Regions from separate parts of the Streptomyces sp. NBC_00654 genome, predicted to be linked through region 1. Evidence: riboswitches for the same ligand, from Rfam matches in the RefSeq annotation. Region 1 holds a riboswitch; the other holds the start of a gene.
The links. Region 1 has a riboswitch for cobalamin ahead of metE (5-methyltetrahydropteroyltriglutamate--homocysteine S-methyltransferase). Riboswitches for the same ligand answer to the same signal wherever they lie in the genome.
Positions count from the first base shown of each region.

Region 2: another riboswitch for cobalamin. It lies ahead of OHA98_RS33755 (ABC transporter substrate-binding protein); the one in region 1 lies ahead of metE (5-methyltetrahydropteroyltriglutamate--homocysteine S-methyltransferase).

Region 1 covers NZ_JAPEOB010000002.1:966,257-973,528, reverse strand. The annotation lists gene OHA98_RS24555 (DUF6351 family protein) at 1-1,209, shown strand, start outside; cobalamin riboswitch at 1,400-1,546, shown strand; gene metE (5-methyltetrahydropteroyltriglutamate--homocysteine S-methyltransferase) at 1,728-4,052, shown strand; gene OHA98_RS24545 (helix-turn-helix transcriptional regulator) at 4,264-5,262, shown strand; gene OHA98_RS24540 (C39 family peptidase) at 5,421-6,137, shown strand; gene OHA98_RS24535 (alpha/beta hydrolase family protein) at 6,238-7,236, shown strand.
Region 2 covers NZ_JAPEOB010000003.1:300,836-308,107, reverse strand. The annotation lists gene OHA98_RS33780 (nicotinate phosphoribosyltransferase) at 1-642, opposite strand, end outside; gene clpS (ATP-dependent Clp protease adapter ClpS) at 732-1,040, shown strand; gene OHA98_RS33770 (DUF2017 domain-containing protein) at 1,153-1,737, shown strand; gene OHA98_RS33765 (amino acid permease) at 2,122-3,552, shown strand; gene OHA98_RS33760 (M67 family metallopeptidase) at 3,660-4,082, shown strand; cobalamin riboswitch at 4,116-4,281, shown strand; gene OHA98_RS33755 (ABC transporter substrate-binding protein) at 4,319-5,362, shown strand; gene OHA98_RS33750 (iron ABC transporter permease) at 5,359-6,399, shown strand; gene OHA98_RS33745 (ABC transporter ATP-binding protein) at 6,428-7,213, shown strand.

The DNA.
Region 1 (7,272 bases):
ATGGGGAACGGCTGCTCCGGCGGCTCGTACCAGACCCACCAGATCGCCGACAACTACCCGGGCCTGCTGGACGGCATCCTCTCCGGCTGCAGCTTCCCCGACGTCGGCTTCGGGACGATCCAGACGCTCAGCGACGCCCAGCTCCTGAACCACTACTTCACCAATGTCGCGCCCGACGCGTTCACCAAGGAGCAGCAGAAGGCGGTCTCCGGGTTCGGCACGTGGGAGAGCATCGGCAGCCTGGCACGGGCCGCCGGCCGTATCGACCCCACGGTGTACTGCCCTGCCCAGCTGCCCAAGGAGCAGCGCTACAACCCCGCCACCAACCCGGACGGTGCCCGCTGCGACGTGTACAGCCACGCCGTGAACGTCTACGGCGAGGTACCGGAGACCGGGAAGGCGCGCAGGCCGCTCGACAACACCGGTATCCAGTACGGACTTCAGGCCCTGAACAACGGGACCATCGACATGGACCGGTTCATCGACCTGAACCGGCGCATCGGCGGCCTCGACGACGACGCCAAGCCCGCCGCGGAGCGCACCGTCGCCGATCTCAAGGCGGTTCGGCTCGCCTACCGCACCGGTCGCATGCTGAACGGCGGTGCCGGTCTCGCCGACATCCCGATCATCGACTACCGCGACTACACGGACGACGCCGCGACCGGCGACATGCACATGCGCTTCCATTCCTTCTCCACCCGGGCGCGCCTGGACAAGGCCAACGGCACCCACGCCAACCAGGTCATGCTCACCCGCTCCAGCGGGCACGGGTTCACCCTCGCCGGGATGGTGGCCGACATGGACCAGTGGCTCACCGCCATCAAGGGGGACCCCGGCAACGACGCCCCCATCGAGAAGATCGTCCGCAATCGGCCGCAGGGACTCACCGACGCCTGCTGGACCCGTGGCATCGGGGCGAAGAAGATCTCGGAACCCCAGGTGGAGGGCATCGGCAACACCGAGTGCAACACCCTCTACCCGGTGTGGACCTCGCCGCGGATGGTCGCCGGAGCCGATGTGGCCAATGACATCGTCAAGTGCCGCAAGCGTCCCGTGGTCAGCACCGACTACCAGGTGCCGGTGACCGAAGCCCAGCTCAAGGAGCTGACGGGGATCTTCCCGTACGGTGTCTGCGACTGGTCCGTTCCCGGGGCGGGTCAGCAGGCCCCCATGGGTACCTGGCTCTCCTTCGACGCGGTGACCGGATAGCGACAGGCGAGCCCCGAAGGCTGTTCCGACAGGCCCCGGTGTCCGTTCGCTCCACCGCGCCCGTCATTTCGCCCGCACACCCCCGCCCGTGACGCGTCCCGGTATCCGGGCGGGGGTGTGCGGGCGCCGCCCGTCGCTTAGGGTGGCGGACGCAGCTGGTTCGCCCCCGTCCGCCAGGCGGGACGCGTCGTAAGAGGGAACCCGGTGGGAATCCGGGACTGCCCCGCAGCGGTGAGTGGGAACGAACGCCGTCATACGCACTGGATCCGGCCGGATCCGGGAAGCGACGGCCAGTAGGAATCTGCCCCGGCGGATGTGCCCGCGAGTCCGAAGACCTGCCCGTTGCCCGTACGCGACCGATCGCGTGCGGAGATCCCGGTGACCTCGTGGGCGGGTCGGCGTACATATCGGGCGGCACGTGCGGGAGAACTCCGCGACGTGGTCCGCCCGGTCGGTCGTCCCTTCGCGTCCGCGTCCCGTCCCCGGGATCCAGGACACATCTCGCGAAGGAGAGTTCTGTGACAGCGAAGCCCGCAGCCGCGGCAGCACGGGCCACCGTGTACGGCTACCCCCGCCAGGGACAGAACCGTGAACTGAAGAAGGCCGTCGAGGGCTACTGGAAGGGCCGCGTGAGCGCGGACGCCCTCCGGGAGACCGCGGTGGATCTCCGCCGGTCGAACTGGCAGCAGCTGGCCGACGCAGGCATCCATGAAGTGCCGTCCGGCGATTTCTCGTACTACGACCATGTGCTGGACACCAGCGTCATGGTCGGAGCGGTCCCCGAACGGCACCGCGCGGTCGCCGAGGAAGACGCGCTGGACGGCTATTTCGCGATGGCCCGCGGCACCCAGGACATCGCACCGCTGGAAATGACCAAGTGGTTCGACACCAACTACCACTACCTGGTCCCCGAGCTGGGCCCGGACACGGTGTTCACGGCGCACTCCGCCAAGCAGGTCGCCGAGCTGAAGGAAGCCCTCGCGCTCGGCCACACCGCCCGCCCGGTCCTTGTCGGCCCCGTCACCTACCTGCTGCTCGCCAAACCCGCGCCGGGCGTGTCCGGGGACTTCGAGCCCCTGACCCTGCTGGACCGGCTGCTGCCGGTGTACGCCGAGGTGCTCGCGGATCTGCGGGCGGCCGGCGCCGAGTGGGTCCAGGTCGACGAACCCGCTCTCGTCCAGGACCGCACCCCTGCCGAACTGAACGCCGCCACCCGCGCCTACCGCGAACTCGGTGCCGCCACCGACCGGCCGAAGCTGCTGGTCGCCTCGTACTTCGGGCGGCTCGGTGAGGCCCTGGGCGTGCTGGCCAAGGCGCCGGTGGAAGGGCTGGCCCTCGACTTCACCGAATCGGGCGGCGCCAACCTCGAAGACCTCGCGGCGGCCGGCGGACTGCCCGGCAAGCGCCTGGTCGCGGGCGTCGTCGACGGACGCAACATCTGGATCAACGACTACGAGAAGTCCCTCGCGACCCTCGGCACCCTCCTCGGCCTCGCCGGCCGGGTGGACGTCTCCGCCTCCTGCTCACTCCTGCACGTACCGCTGGACGCCACCGCCGAGCGCGACATCGACCCGCAGATCGCCCGCTGGCTCGCCTTCGCCCGGCAGAAGACGCGGGAGGTCGCCGTCCTGACGCGTGGGCTCGCCCAGGGCACCGACACCATCGCCACCGCACTCGCGGCGAACCGCGCCGACCTCGCCTCCCGCGCCGGATCGGCACTGACCAGCGACCCCGCGGTGCGGGCCCGCACCGCCGCCGTCACCGCCGCGGACGGACGGCGCTCGCAGCCCTACGCGGAACGGACAGCCGCCCAGCGCGCGCACCTCGGGCTCCCGCCGCTGCCGACGACGACCATCGGTTCGTTCCCCCAGACCGATGAGCTGCGCACCGCTCGCGCCGACCTGCGGGCCGGACGGATCGACACCGCCGGGTACGAGGAACGGATCAGGGACGAGATCCGGGAAGTCCTCTCCTTCCAGGAGAAGGCGGGGCTCGACGTCCTGGTGCACGGCGAGCCCGAACGCAACGACATGGTGCAGTACTTCGCCGAGCGGCTCACCGGCTACCTCGCCACCCAGCACGGCTGGGTCCAGTCGTACGGCACCCGCTACGTCCGGCCGCCGGTGCTCGCGGGCGACATCTCCAGGCCGGAGCCGATGACGGTCCGCTGGACGGCGTACGCCCAGTCGCTGACCGCCCGTCCCGTCAAGGGCATGCTCACCGGCCCGGTCACCATGCTCGCCTGGTCCTTCGTCCGCGACGACCAGCCGCTCGGCGAGACCGCCCGGCAGGTCGCCCTCGCCCTGCGCGACGAGGTCGGCGACCTGGAAGCCGCGGGCACCTCGGTGATCCAGGTCGACGAGCCCGCCCTGCGCGAGACACTGCCGCTGCGCGCCGCCGACCGCGGCGCCTATCTGGCCTGGGCCACCGAGGCGTTCCGCCTCACCACGAGCGGCGTACGTCCGGACACCCAGATCCACACCCACATGTGCTACGCCGAGTTCGGAGACATCGTCGAGGCCATCGACGACCTCGACGCCGATGTCATCAGCCTGGAAGCGGCCCGCTCCCACATGCAGGTCGCCCGCGAACTGGCCGCGCACGGCTACCCCCGTGAAGCCGGACCAGGCGTCTACGACATCCACTCCCCGCGCGTCCCGAGCAGGGAGGAGGCCGCGGCCCTCCTCCGTACAGGACTTGAGGCCATCCCGGCCGGCCGGCTGTGGGTCAACCCCGACTGCGGCCTGAAGACCCGCGGCTGGCCCGAGACCCGCGCCTCCCTGGAGAACCTCGTCGCCGCCGCCCGCGTGGTCCGCGCGGAGCTGGCCACCGGGAACGGCTGATCCCGCGGGGCCGGGGCGGACACCCCTCGTGTCCGCCCCGGCCCTGCCGCGCTCGCGCTCATCAACTCCCACCCGTGCGGCGCCCGAACGGCGGTACGCTGCCGGGGTGCGGCGGCGTGTCCGGACAACTCCCCGCCTCCGCATGATCACTGAACCGATGGATATGGCCGCGGTCGGCATCAGCACACCTTCACCTCACGATGGAGCGACCATGCTGCGGGTGTACTTCACGTCCGAGGATCTGGCGCGGGTCCGCGTGGCCCCGGGCCCGGACTTCCTCTGGGAGATCAGCAACAGCGTGCAGACCCTGCAACGACGCGACGGGGAAAGGGTGTTCGGCGCCTGGCGCCGCTGGGCCCGGCCGCGCCTCTCGGGCAGTCGCCGGCTGCTGTCCAGTCTGCTGCCGCCGCGCGGCTACTCACCGGACTTCCTCACCCCCACCTCCGGCGACCGCACCACCATGCAGGCAGCGGTCGACACCCTGATGAGCACGCCGCGCACGCGCCTGCGCACCGAGCTGACACAGCTGTCCTCGCCCACCCGGTTCCCGGGCTGGACGAGCTCCTTGGCCAGGGGGGACCGGGAAGCCCTCCGCCGGCTCGGTGACGCTCTGCACGCCTACCGGCTGGAGGCACTCGAACCGCACTGGCAACGCGTGCGCGCCCATGTCGACGCCGACCGTGCCCTCCGCCTGCACAGCCTGCTGGACGGCGGCACCGAGGGGCTGCTCACCGGCCTCGGCCCGCACTTCCGCTGGCGCCCGCCCGTACTGGAGGTCACCTACCCCGTCGACCAGCAACTGCGCCTGGAAGGCAGGGGACTTGTACTCCAGCCGTCGTTCTTCTGCTGGCCCACACCGATCACGCTCGCGGACGGAGACCTGCCGCCCGTGCTCGTCCATCCCATCCACCACACCGCCGACTGGGCCGGGAGCGCCTTCGACGGCCGCACCACGACGGGCGCCGGTCCGCTGGGGCCGCTGCTCGGCCACACCCGGGCGGGGGTTCTGCGCGCGGCCCGCACCGGCTGCTCCACGGTCGAGGCCGCCCGGCTGCTCGATGTGACCCACCCGGCCGTCAGCCAGCACCTCAATGTGCTGCGCGCGGCGGGTCTGATCACCACCGTCCGCAGAGGCGGACGGGCCTTCCACGTCGCGACGGCGGAGGGGCGGGCCCTGCTGGCCACGGAGGAGCGTGCGGTCCGTCCGTAACCCGCCGGGCCCGGCCGTGCCGGGGCGGGCCGTAAGCCTGGGCTTACGGCGCTTGTGCCCGTGGAGGGTGAGGAACCACGCTGGTTCCGCAGCCGCACACGGCCGGGTGATCCCCGAAGCCGTTTCCCGCAAGGGCCTGTCCCCCTCCAGGAGCCTTCATGCGTAAGAGACTTGTGTCCCTCACGGCCGCCGCGGCCGTCGTCGGAGCCCTCCTTCTTCCCGGTACGGCGGCCCACGCCTCGTCCGCGCCGGGCATCCCGGCCGTGTCCGTGCTCGCCCATGGCACGAAGGCCGGCACGGCCGTCGTCAGCGGGTACGACCGGCCGGGCAGCCGGCTGAGCGTCGACTCCGGACGCACCCGGAGCGCGCACTGGCTGCAGATCGACTACCAGGTCCAGGAGACCGGTTACTGGTGCGGTCCGGCAGCCACCCGCATCGCCCTCTCCGCCCGCACCGCCCCGCCGGCCCAGGGCGAGCTCGCCCGGCAGCTCGGCACCACCGAGGCGGGCACCGACCATATCGGCCAGGTGACCGGCGTACTCAACGCGAACCTCGGCGGCGGCTGGTACGAGACCAAGGAAATGCCGAACGACCCGCCCACCCAGGCGCAGCGGGACCTGCTCTGGTCCGACATCGTGTTCGACATCGACCGCAACTACCCGTTGGTGGCCAACATCGTCGCGCCGCCGGGCAATCAGCCGCCCGGGTACCCCTCGGACCAGACGATCTACCACTACTTCACCGTCTTCGGCTACGACGAGGTGGACCGCACCGTCCTCATAGCCGACCCCGCTTCCTTCGGCGGCAACCAGATCTACTGGATCTCCTTCGACCAGCTCGCCACGCTGATCCCTCCGAAGGGGTACTCCGCCTGACTCCCGGCCGAGGACTCTCCCGCCCCGGTGCCCCGGCGTCCGGTGCCCCGGCGTCCGTTGAACGTGATTCCCCCCATAACCTCCAGACCAGGAGATCAAGTTGAGTCATCACAGTTCCCACAGTCCCAGCCGTCGAAGTGTCATCAGGGCCATCGGCGGAATCACCGCGGCGACGGCTCTGGGCGCAGGCGGGGTCCTGGCCTCGGCCTCCGCGGCCAGTGCGGCGGGCGACGGCTTCGGGCTGCGGATCGTGGACCACAACGAGAGCGATCCCCGCATGTGGTACTACCGCTTCGCTACCGACGCGATCGGCTGGGATCCTGGAGTCAACGTCCTGCTCCCCGACGGATACCACACCGGCGGGCGCCGCTACCCGGTCCTGTACCTCTTCCACGGCGGCGGTACGGACCAGGACTTCATCACCTTCGACCGTATGGGCATCCGTGCCTGGACAGCCGGAAAGCCGGTCATCGTCGTGATGCCCGACGGCGGCCACGCGGGCTGGTACTCCAACCCGGTGAGCTCCAACGTCGGCCCCCGGAACTGGGAGACGTTCCATATCGCGCAGTTGCTCCCGTGGATCGACGCCAACTTCCGCACGTATGCCGAGTACGACGGCCGCGCGGTCTCCGGATTCTCGATGGGCGGCTTCGGCGCGCTGAAGTACGCGGCCAAGTACTACGGTCACTTCGCCTCGGTGAGCGCCCACTCCGGGCCTGCCAGCCTGCGCCGCGACGCGGGTCTCGTCACGCACTGGGCCAATGTCTCCTCCGCGGCCGTGGAACTGGGCGGCGGCACGGTCTACGGAGCGCCGCTGTGGGACGAGGCCAGGGTCAGCGCCGACAACCCCGTGCAGCGCATCGAGAGCTACCGGAACAAGCGGGTCTTCCTGGTCGCGGGCACCAGCCCCGATCCGGTCAACTGGTTCGACCGGGTCAACGAGACACAGGTGCTCGCCGGGCAGCGGGAGTTCCGGGGCGGACTCGGCGCCGCCGGTATCCCGCACGAGTGGCACGAGGTCCCCGGTGGGCACTTCGTCCGCCCCGATCTGTTCCAGCGGGACCTGGACGGCATCGTCGCCCGGCTCCGCAAGGCGTAGGGAAGCCGCTCGCGCTCGTCGGTGGCGAGCGCGAGC
Region 2 (7,272 bases), on a different contig from region 1:
CAGCAGGGTGAACGCGTGGGCGCTGGTCCCGACGGTCGGGATGCCGTAGCGGAAGCCCGCCGCCAGGTCGGAGGTGGTGTCGAAGCCGCCGACGTACGCGGCGCGCGCCGAGGCGACGGCCGACAGTTCGTGCGTGCGGCGGGCGCCCATCTCGATCAGCCCGCGGCCGCCCGCCGCGGCCGACATCCGGGAGGCCGCCGCGGCGATCGCCGAGTCGTGGTTGAGGATCGACAGGATCACGGTCTCCAGCAGCACGCACTCGGCGAAGGAGCCCTCCACCCGCAGGATCGGCGAGCCGGGGAAGTACACCTCGCCCTCCGGGTAGCCCCAGATGTCGCCGCTGAAGCGGTAACCGGCCAGCCATTCGAGCGTGGGCTCGTCGACGACGCGCTGCTGGCGCAGGAAGCCGATCATCTCGTCGTCGAAGTGGAAGTTCTCCACGGCGTCGAGCACCCGCCCGGTGCCCGCCACGACGCCGTAGCGCCGCCCTTCCGGCAGCCGCCGGGTGAAGGCCTCGAAAACCGAGCGCCGGTCCGCGGTGCCGGCCTTCAGGGCTGCCTGCACCATGGTCAGCTCGTACTGGTCGGTGAAGAGTGCGGTCGACGGCACACCGACCCGTCGCCCAAGGTCCGCTGAGTTCATGGCTGGGATGCTACCCCCTATTTCGTCAAAGTGACGAGATGTGGGGTCCGTTTGTGCGATGACCCCTTCCGGGTGGCAGCATGGGGTAGGTGAGCGTTGCTACCCCCGTAGAGATCGAACGTCCGGAGTCGGCCGAAGAGACCTTCGCGGTCCCCGAGCCGGACGTTCCCTGGGTGACGCTGGTGCACAACGACCCGGTCAACCTCATGAGCTATGTGACCTATGTCTTCCAGGCCTACTTCGGCTACTCCAAGGACAAGGCCCACAAGCTCATGCTCGATGTGCACCAGAAGGGCCGTGCCGTCGTCTCCAGCGGAAGCCGCGAGGAGATGGAGCGCGATGTCCAGGCCATGCACGGCTACGGCCTCTGGGCCACCCTGACCCAGGACCGCACCTAGGACCGCGGCCGGCCCGCGCGCCGGCGGACGGGGCCGCGCACCGGCCCCGCCCCACGCGCCCGTCATCCGCTTCTCCCGCCCCTGCCCCGCACGACCCACCATCGGAGAATCCATGGCCGGCCATTTCGAGGCCACCCCCGACGGCGGCGCGGCCGTCGCGCTCGACGAGGTCGAGATCTCCATCCTGCGCTCCCTGGCCGTCCAGCTGCTGGAACTGATCGGTCCGGGCGATCAGCCCGCCGAGGGCGAGGACCCGCTCGCCGCGCTCTTCGCCGAGGGTCCGAGCGAACCGCCCGCCGACCCCGCCCTGGCCCGGCTGTTCCCCGAGGCGTACGGGAACGAGGACAAGGAGCTGCGCGAGGCGTCCGCCGAGTTCCGCCGCTTCACCGAGAACGATCTGCGCACCCGCAAGCGCGAGGACGCCCTCGCCCTCGTACGCACCCTGGACGGGCTCTCACCCGTGGGGGAGGGCGGAGCCGTGCTCACGCTCACCGCCGCCGAGTGCCGCAACTGGCTCGGCGCCCTGAACGACCTGCGGCTCACCATCGGCACCCGGCTGGAGGTGTCCGACGAGGACGAGGGGCAGGAGGGTTCGCTCTACCGCCTCTCCGACAGCGACCCGCGCAAGCCGATGGTGATGGCCTATCTCTGGCTGGGGGCGCTCCAGGAGACGCTCATCGAGACGCTGATGCCGTAATCCGGAGGCGAAGGGCTGTCCCGCGAAGCTGTTCCGCGGGGCAGCCCTTCGGCGCGTCCTCGGGTGCCTCCTTGGGCGCGTCCTGCGGTGCGTTCGCTCAGTGGACGCTCAAATCGGAATAACGATCGCGTCACCCGAACAGCCGTCTTTGCAGCGGCTGGAAACTCTTGTCCGCTTTTTCCTGTGGTGTGCGCCACACAATGTCCCGTGGGTCGCCCGGGGGCCCGTGATAAATCTTCACGACCGCCCGGGGACGCCATCCCTGTTCCCGGGGGCGCTACAAGTCGGCCGAACGCCGACGGCACTCCATCCATATCCGGGGGGATCAGGAACTGATCCGTCGCCTGTGAAGGCGCGGATCGGCGTGGAGAAAGGCGCACCACCATGACATCGGCACAGGTCGACAAGGGGCACGCCGGCGATGAGGCCGAGGGTGCAGGAAACAGCGGCGAAGGATACCGGCGCGGCCTGGGTGCCCGCCAGATCCAGATGATCGCCATTGGTGGAGCCATCGGCACCGGGCTTTTCCTCGGTGCGGGCAAAGCCATCGACCGGGCCGGTCCCAGCCTCATCCTGGCCTACGCGATCGCGGGCCTGGTCATCTTCTTCATCATGCGGGCGCTGGGCGAACTTCTCATGTACCGCCCGGTCTCCGGCTCCTTCGCGGAGTACGCGCGGGAATTCCTCGGCCCGTTCTTCGGATTCGTGACCGGCTGGACGTACTGGCTCTTCTGGGTCGTCACCGGAATCACCGAAGTCACCGCCGCCGCCACCTATATGACGTACTGGTGGAACATTCCGCAGTGGCTGTCGGCACTCGTCTTCACGGTCATTCTGTACGGCGCCAACCTCATCTCCGTGAAGCTCTTCGGTGAGCTGGAGTTCTGGTTCTCGATGGTCAAGGTCACCGCGATCATCGGCATGATCCTCGTCTGCGCCGGAGTCCTCACGATCGGCTTCTCCGACGCCGCCGACACCGCGACCGTCGCCAATCTCTGGAACGACGGCGGATTCTTCCCCTCGGGCATCACCGGCACGCTGATGACCCTCCAGATCGTGATGTTCGCCTTCCTCGCCGTCGAACTCGTCGGCGTCACCGCGGGCGAGTCCAAGGACCCCACGACCGTCCTGCCCAAGGCCATCAACACCGTGCCGTGGCGCATCGCCGTCTTCTACGTCGGCGCGCTGATCATGATCCTCTCGGTGGTGCCGTGGAGCACGTTCAAGCCGGGTGTCTCGCCGTTCGTGAAGACCTTCGAGGAGATGGGTCTCAGCGTGGGGGCCGCGATCGTCAACTTCGTCGTCCTGACCGCGGCGCTCTCCTCCTGCAACTCCGGGATGTACTCCACCGGCCGCATGCTGCGCGACCTGGCGCTCAACGGGCAGGGCCCGAGGGCCTTCACCAGGCTGACGAGGAACGGCCTGCCGTTCGCCGGCACCACGTTCTCGGCCGCGCTGATGCTCGTCGGCGTCTGGATCAACTACCAGTGGCCGGGCGAGGCGTTCAACTACGTCGTCTCCTTCGCGACCATCTCCGGCATGTGGGCCTGGGTCATGATCCTGCTCAGCCAGCTCCGCTTCCGCGCGCTGGCCGACCGGGGGGTGCTCCCGCAGTCCGCCTTCAGGGCCCCCGGAGCCCCGTACACCAGCGTCTTCGCGCTCGGCTTCATCGGCATGGTCATCGTGATGATGGCCATCGACAAGGACGCCCGGGTCTCGCTGTACTGCGCACCGGTCTGGGCCCTGATCCTCGGTGTCTCGTATCTGGTGCTCAAGGCCCGCAACCCCGGGAACACGGCGTTCATCAAGCGCTGACACCCACGGCCACCCACGCCGGAGCGTCCGGCATGCGGGCCCGTCCGTACCACTCCTCGGTACGGGCGGGCCCGCCGCCCGTACGGGCCGGTCCTATCCTGGGCGCCATGCTGACCATCACCCAGGACCTCCACGACCGGATCGTCGCCCACTCCCGCGAGGACCACCCCGACGAGGCGTGCGGAGTCGTCGCGGGACCGGCCGGAACGGGACGGGCCGAACGCTTCATCCCCATGCTCAACGCCGCCCGCTCGCCCACGTTCTACGAGTTCGACTCGGCCGACCTCCTCAAGCTCTACCGCGACATGGACGACCGCGACGAGGAGCCCGTGATCATCTACCACTCGCACACGGCGACCGAGGCCTACCCCTCCCGCACCGACGTCACGTACGCCAACGAACCCGGCGCCCACTACGTCCTCGTCTCCACCGCGGACACCGACGACGCGGGCCCCTTCCAGTTCCGCTCGTACCGCATCGTGGACGGCGAGATCACCGAGGAGGACGTCAAGATCGTCGACGCCTGCTGAAGGACGCCCGGGGGACGCCCACTGAGGGTCGCCTCACCTGCGTCGCGACCAGGTCTGGCACACTGCACCCAGACCCAACGAGGCGGCAGGAACCAGGAAGCCGGTGCAAGTCCGGCACGGTCCCGCCACTGTGACCGAACCCCGTCCACCAGGACCGGGGCTCGGCAGTCAGGAACTGGCCTGCCGCCTTCTCGCACCGACCAGGGGACGCGGAAATCCCCCGGAGAGGCCCCGCCATGTCCCGGCGCACCCCCGCGCTCATAGCCGCCGCCGTGCTGCTCCCGCTCGCCCTCACCGCCTGCTCCGCCGCGGACGCCGACAACGGCTCCGCGGGCTCGGCCAAGGCCGGCGGACCGTCCGCCGAGGGCTTCCCGTACACCGTCACGAACTGCGGTGTCACCACGACGTACAAGGCGCCGCCGAAGCGCGCCGTCACCATGAACCAGCACGTCACCGAAGTGATGCTGGAACTGGGGCTGGCCACGTCCATGGTCGGCACCGCCTACCTCGACGACCAGGTCCTGCCGGAGTACGAGGACCAGTACGAGTCCATCCCGGTCCTGGCCGAGGAGTACCCCTCGTACGAGAAGCTCCTCGCCGCCGACCCCGACTTCGTCTACGGCGGCTACTCCACCGCGTTCACCGCGGGCGACGGCCGCAGCCGCGAGGCGCTGAAGAAGTCCGGCATCGACACCCGGCTCAACACCGAGTACTGCGCCAAGAACCCGACCGCGATGGACGCCCTCTACCAGGAGGTCCGCGAGGTCGGCCGCACCTTCGGCGTCGCCCCGCGCGCCGACGCGTGGATCGAGGAGGCGAAGGCCACCAACGCCGCCACGGCCGAGCGGCTCAAGTCCGCCCGCCCGGTCTCCGTCTTCGTCTACGACAGCGGCGACAAGACCGCGTTCACCGCGGGCGGCAAGGGCATCGGCAACGAGCTGATCACCCGGGCCGGCGGCCGCAACGTCTTCGCCGATCTCGACAAGCCCTTCGGCGACGCCTCGTGGGAGAACGTCGTCGCCCGCAAGCCCGACGTCATCGTCATCTACGACTACGGCTCCACCACCGTCGCCCAGAAGAAGAAGCGCCTCCTGGAGGACCCGGCACTCGCCGACGTCCCCGCGATCAGGAACAAGCGCTTCGCCGTCCTCCCGCTCTCCGACGCGGTGCTCGGCGTGCGCGCCCCCGCGGCGGTCGGCAAGCTCGCCGCCCAGCTGCACCCGGAGATACCGGGGGACTCACCCACGGAGGAAGCGACGGACGCGGCCACCGCGCCGTGAGCTGCCGCACCCCCGCCGCGCCACGACGGCTGCGCTACACCCTGGTCCTCGGCGCCCTCGCCGTCGTCCTCGGGGCCGCCGTCCTCGCCGCGCTCGCCCTCGGCTCCGTCCGCATCCCGCCCGGCCAGGTCCTGGACATCCTGACCGGGCGGGCCGGACCGAGCCCGTTCCGCACGATCGTCCTCGACGTCCGGCTGCCCCGGGTCCTGCTCGGCATCGTCGTCGGCGCCGGACTCGCCGTGATCGGCACCGTCCTCCAGGCGCTCGTACGCAATCCGCTCGCCGACCCGTTCCTCCTCGGCGTCTCCTCCGGGGCCTCCACCGGAGCGGTCCTCGTGATCGTCCTCGGCGTCGGCGCGGGCCTCGCCACCACCGTCACCATTCCGGCCGCCGCCTTCGCGGGCGCGCTCGCCTCACTCCTGCTCGTGTACACCCTGGCCCGCGGCGGATCCGGCCTCACCACCAACCGGCTCGTCCTGGCCGGAGTCGCCGTCTCCTACGTCCTCTCCGCCCTCACCAGCCTCATCCTGGTCACGTCGGCCCGCGCCGACCACCTCCAGGAAGTCCTCTACTGGACCCTCGGCGGTCTCGGCGCCGCCCGCTGGGACATGCTCGCGCTCCCCTCGGCCGTCCTCGTCGCGGGCACGGCGCTGCTCCTCACCCTCGCCCGCCCGCTCGACCTGCTGCTCGTCGGCGAGGAGGGCGCCACCGTCCTCGGGCTCGACACCGCACGCTTCCGGGCCGGGGTCTTCGTCCTCGCCTCCCTGCTCACCGGTGCCCTCGTCGCCTACAGCGGAGCCATCGGATTCGTCGGCCTGATGGTGCCGCACATGGCCCGGATGGCCGTCGGCGCCGGCCATCGCGCCCTGCTCCCGGTCGCCGCGCTGGGCGGCGCGGTCTTCCTGGTCCTGGCCGATCTGGCCGCGCGGACGGTCGCCGCTCCCCAGGACATCCCGGTCGGCGTGCTCACCGCCCTGACCGGCGGCCCGTTCTTCCTCTGGATGCTCCGCCGCCGCCCCGAAGGAGCCCCGGCATGACCGGCCTTCGCCCCGAAGGAGTTCCCGCATGACCAGTCTGCGTACCGAAGGCCTCTCGTACGGGACCGGCGGCCGGCACCTCGTGGACTCCGTCGACCTGACCGCCGCCGACGGTGAGACGGTCGGCCTCGTCGGCCCCAACGGCAGCGGCAAGACCACCCTGCTGCGCTGCGTGTACGGAACCCTGCGCCCCACCCACGGCCGGGTCCTGCTCGACGGCGACGACCTCGCCCGCCTCCCCGTCAAGGCCCGCGCACGCCGGATCGCCACCGTCCCGCAGGACGGCCAGGCCGGTTTCGAACTGACCGTCGCGCAGGTCGTCGCCATGGGCCGGGCCCCGCACAAACGCTTCTGGGAGGCGGACACCGCCGCCGACACCGAGCTGGCGGCCGCGGCCCTCGACCGGGTCGGCATCGGAGCGCTCGCGCCCCGTACGTTCGCCTCCCTCTCCGGCGGCGAACGCCAGCGCGCGCTGGTCGCCCGGACCCTCGTCCAGGAACCGTCCCTCATCGTCCTGGACGAACCCACCAACCACCTGGACATCCGCTACCAGCTGGAGATCCTCTCGCTGGTCCGCGAACTCGGCACGACGAACCTCCTGGCCCTGCACGACCTGAACCTCGCCGCGTACTACTGCGACCGCCTCTACGTCCTGCGGGCCGGCCGGGTCGTCGCCTCGGGCACCCCCGCCGAGGTCCTCACCCCGGACCTGCTGGCCGACGTCTACGGAGTGACGGCCGAGGTCACCACCCACCCCACGACGGGCGCCCCGACCGTCGTCTACCTCCCGGGCGAGAGCCGCCGTTCCGCATAGTGAACGCTCGGCATCCACCATGCGAGATCGCACTCCGGATTTCCGGCCGGGAATCGATA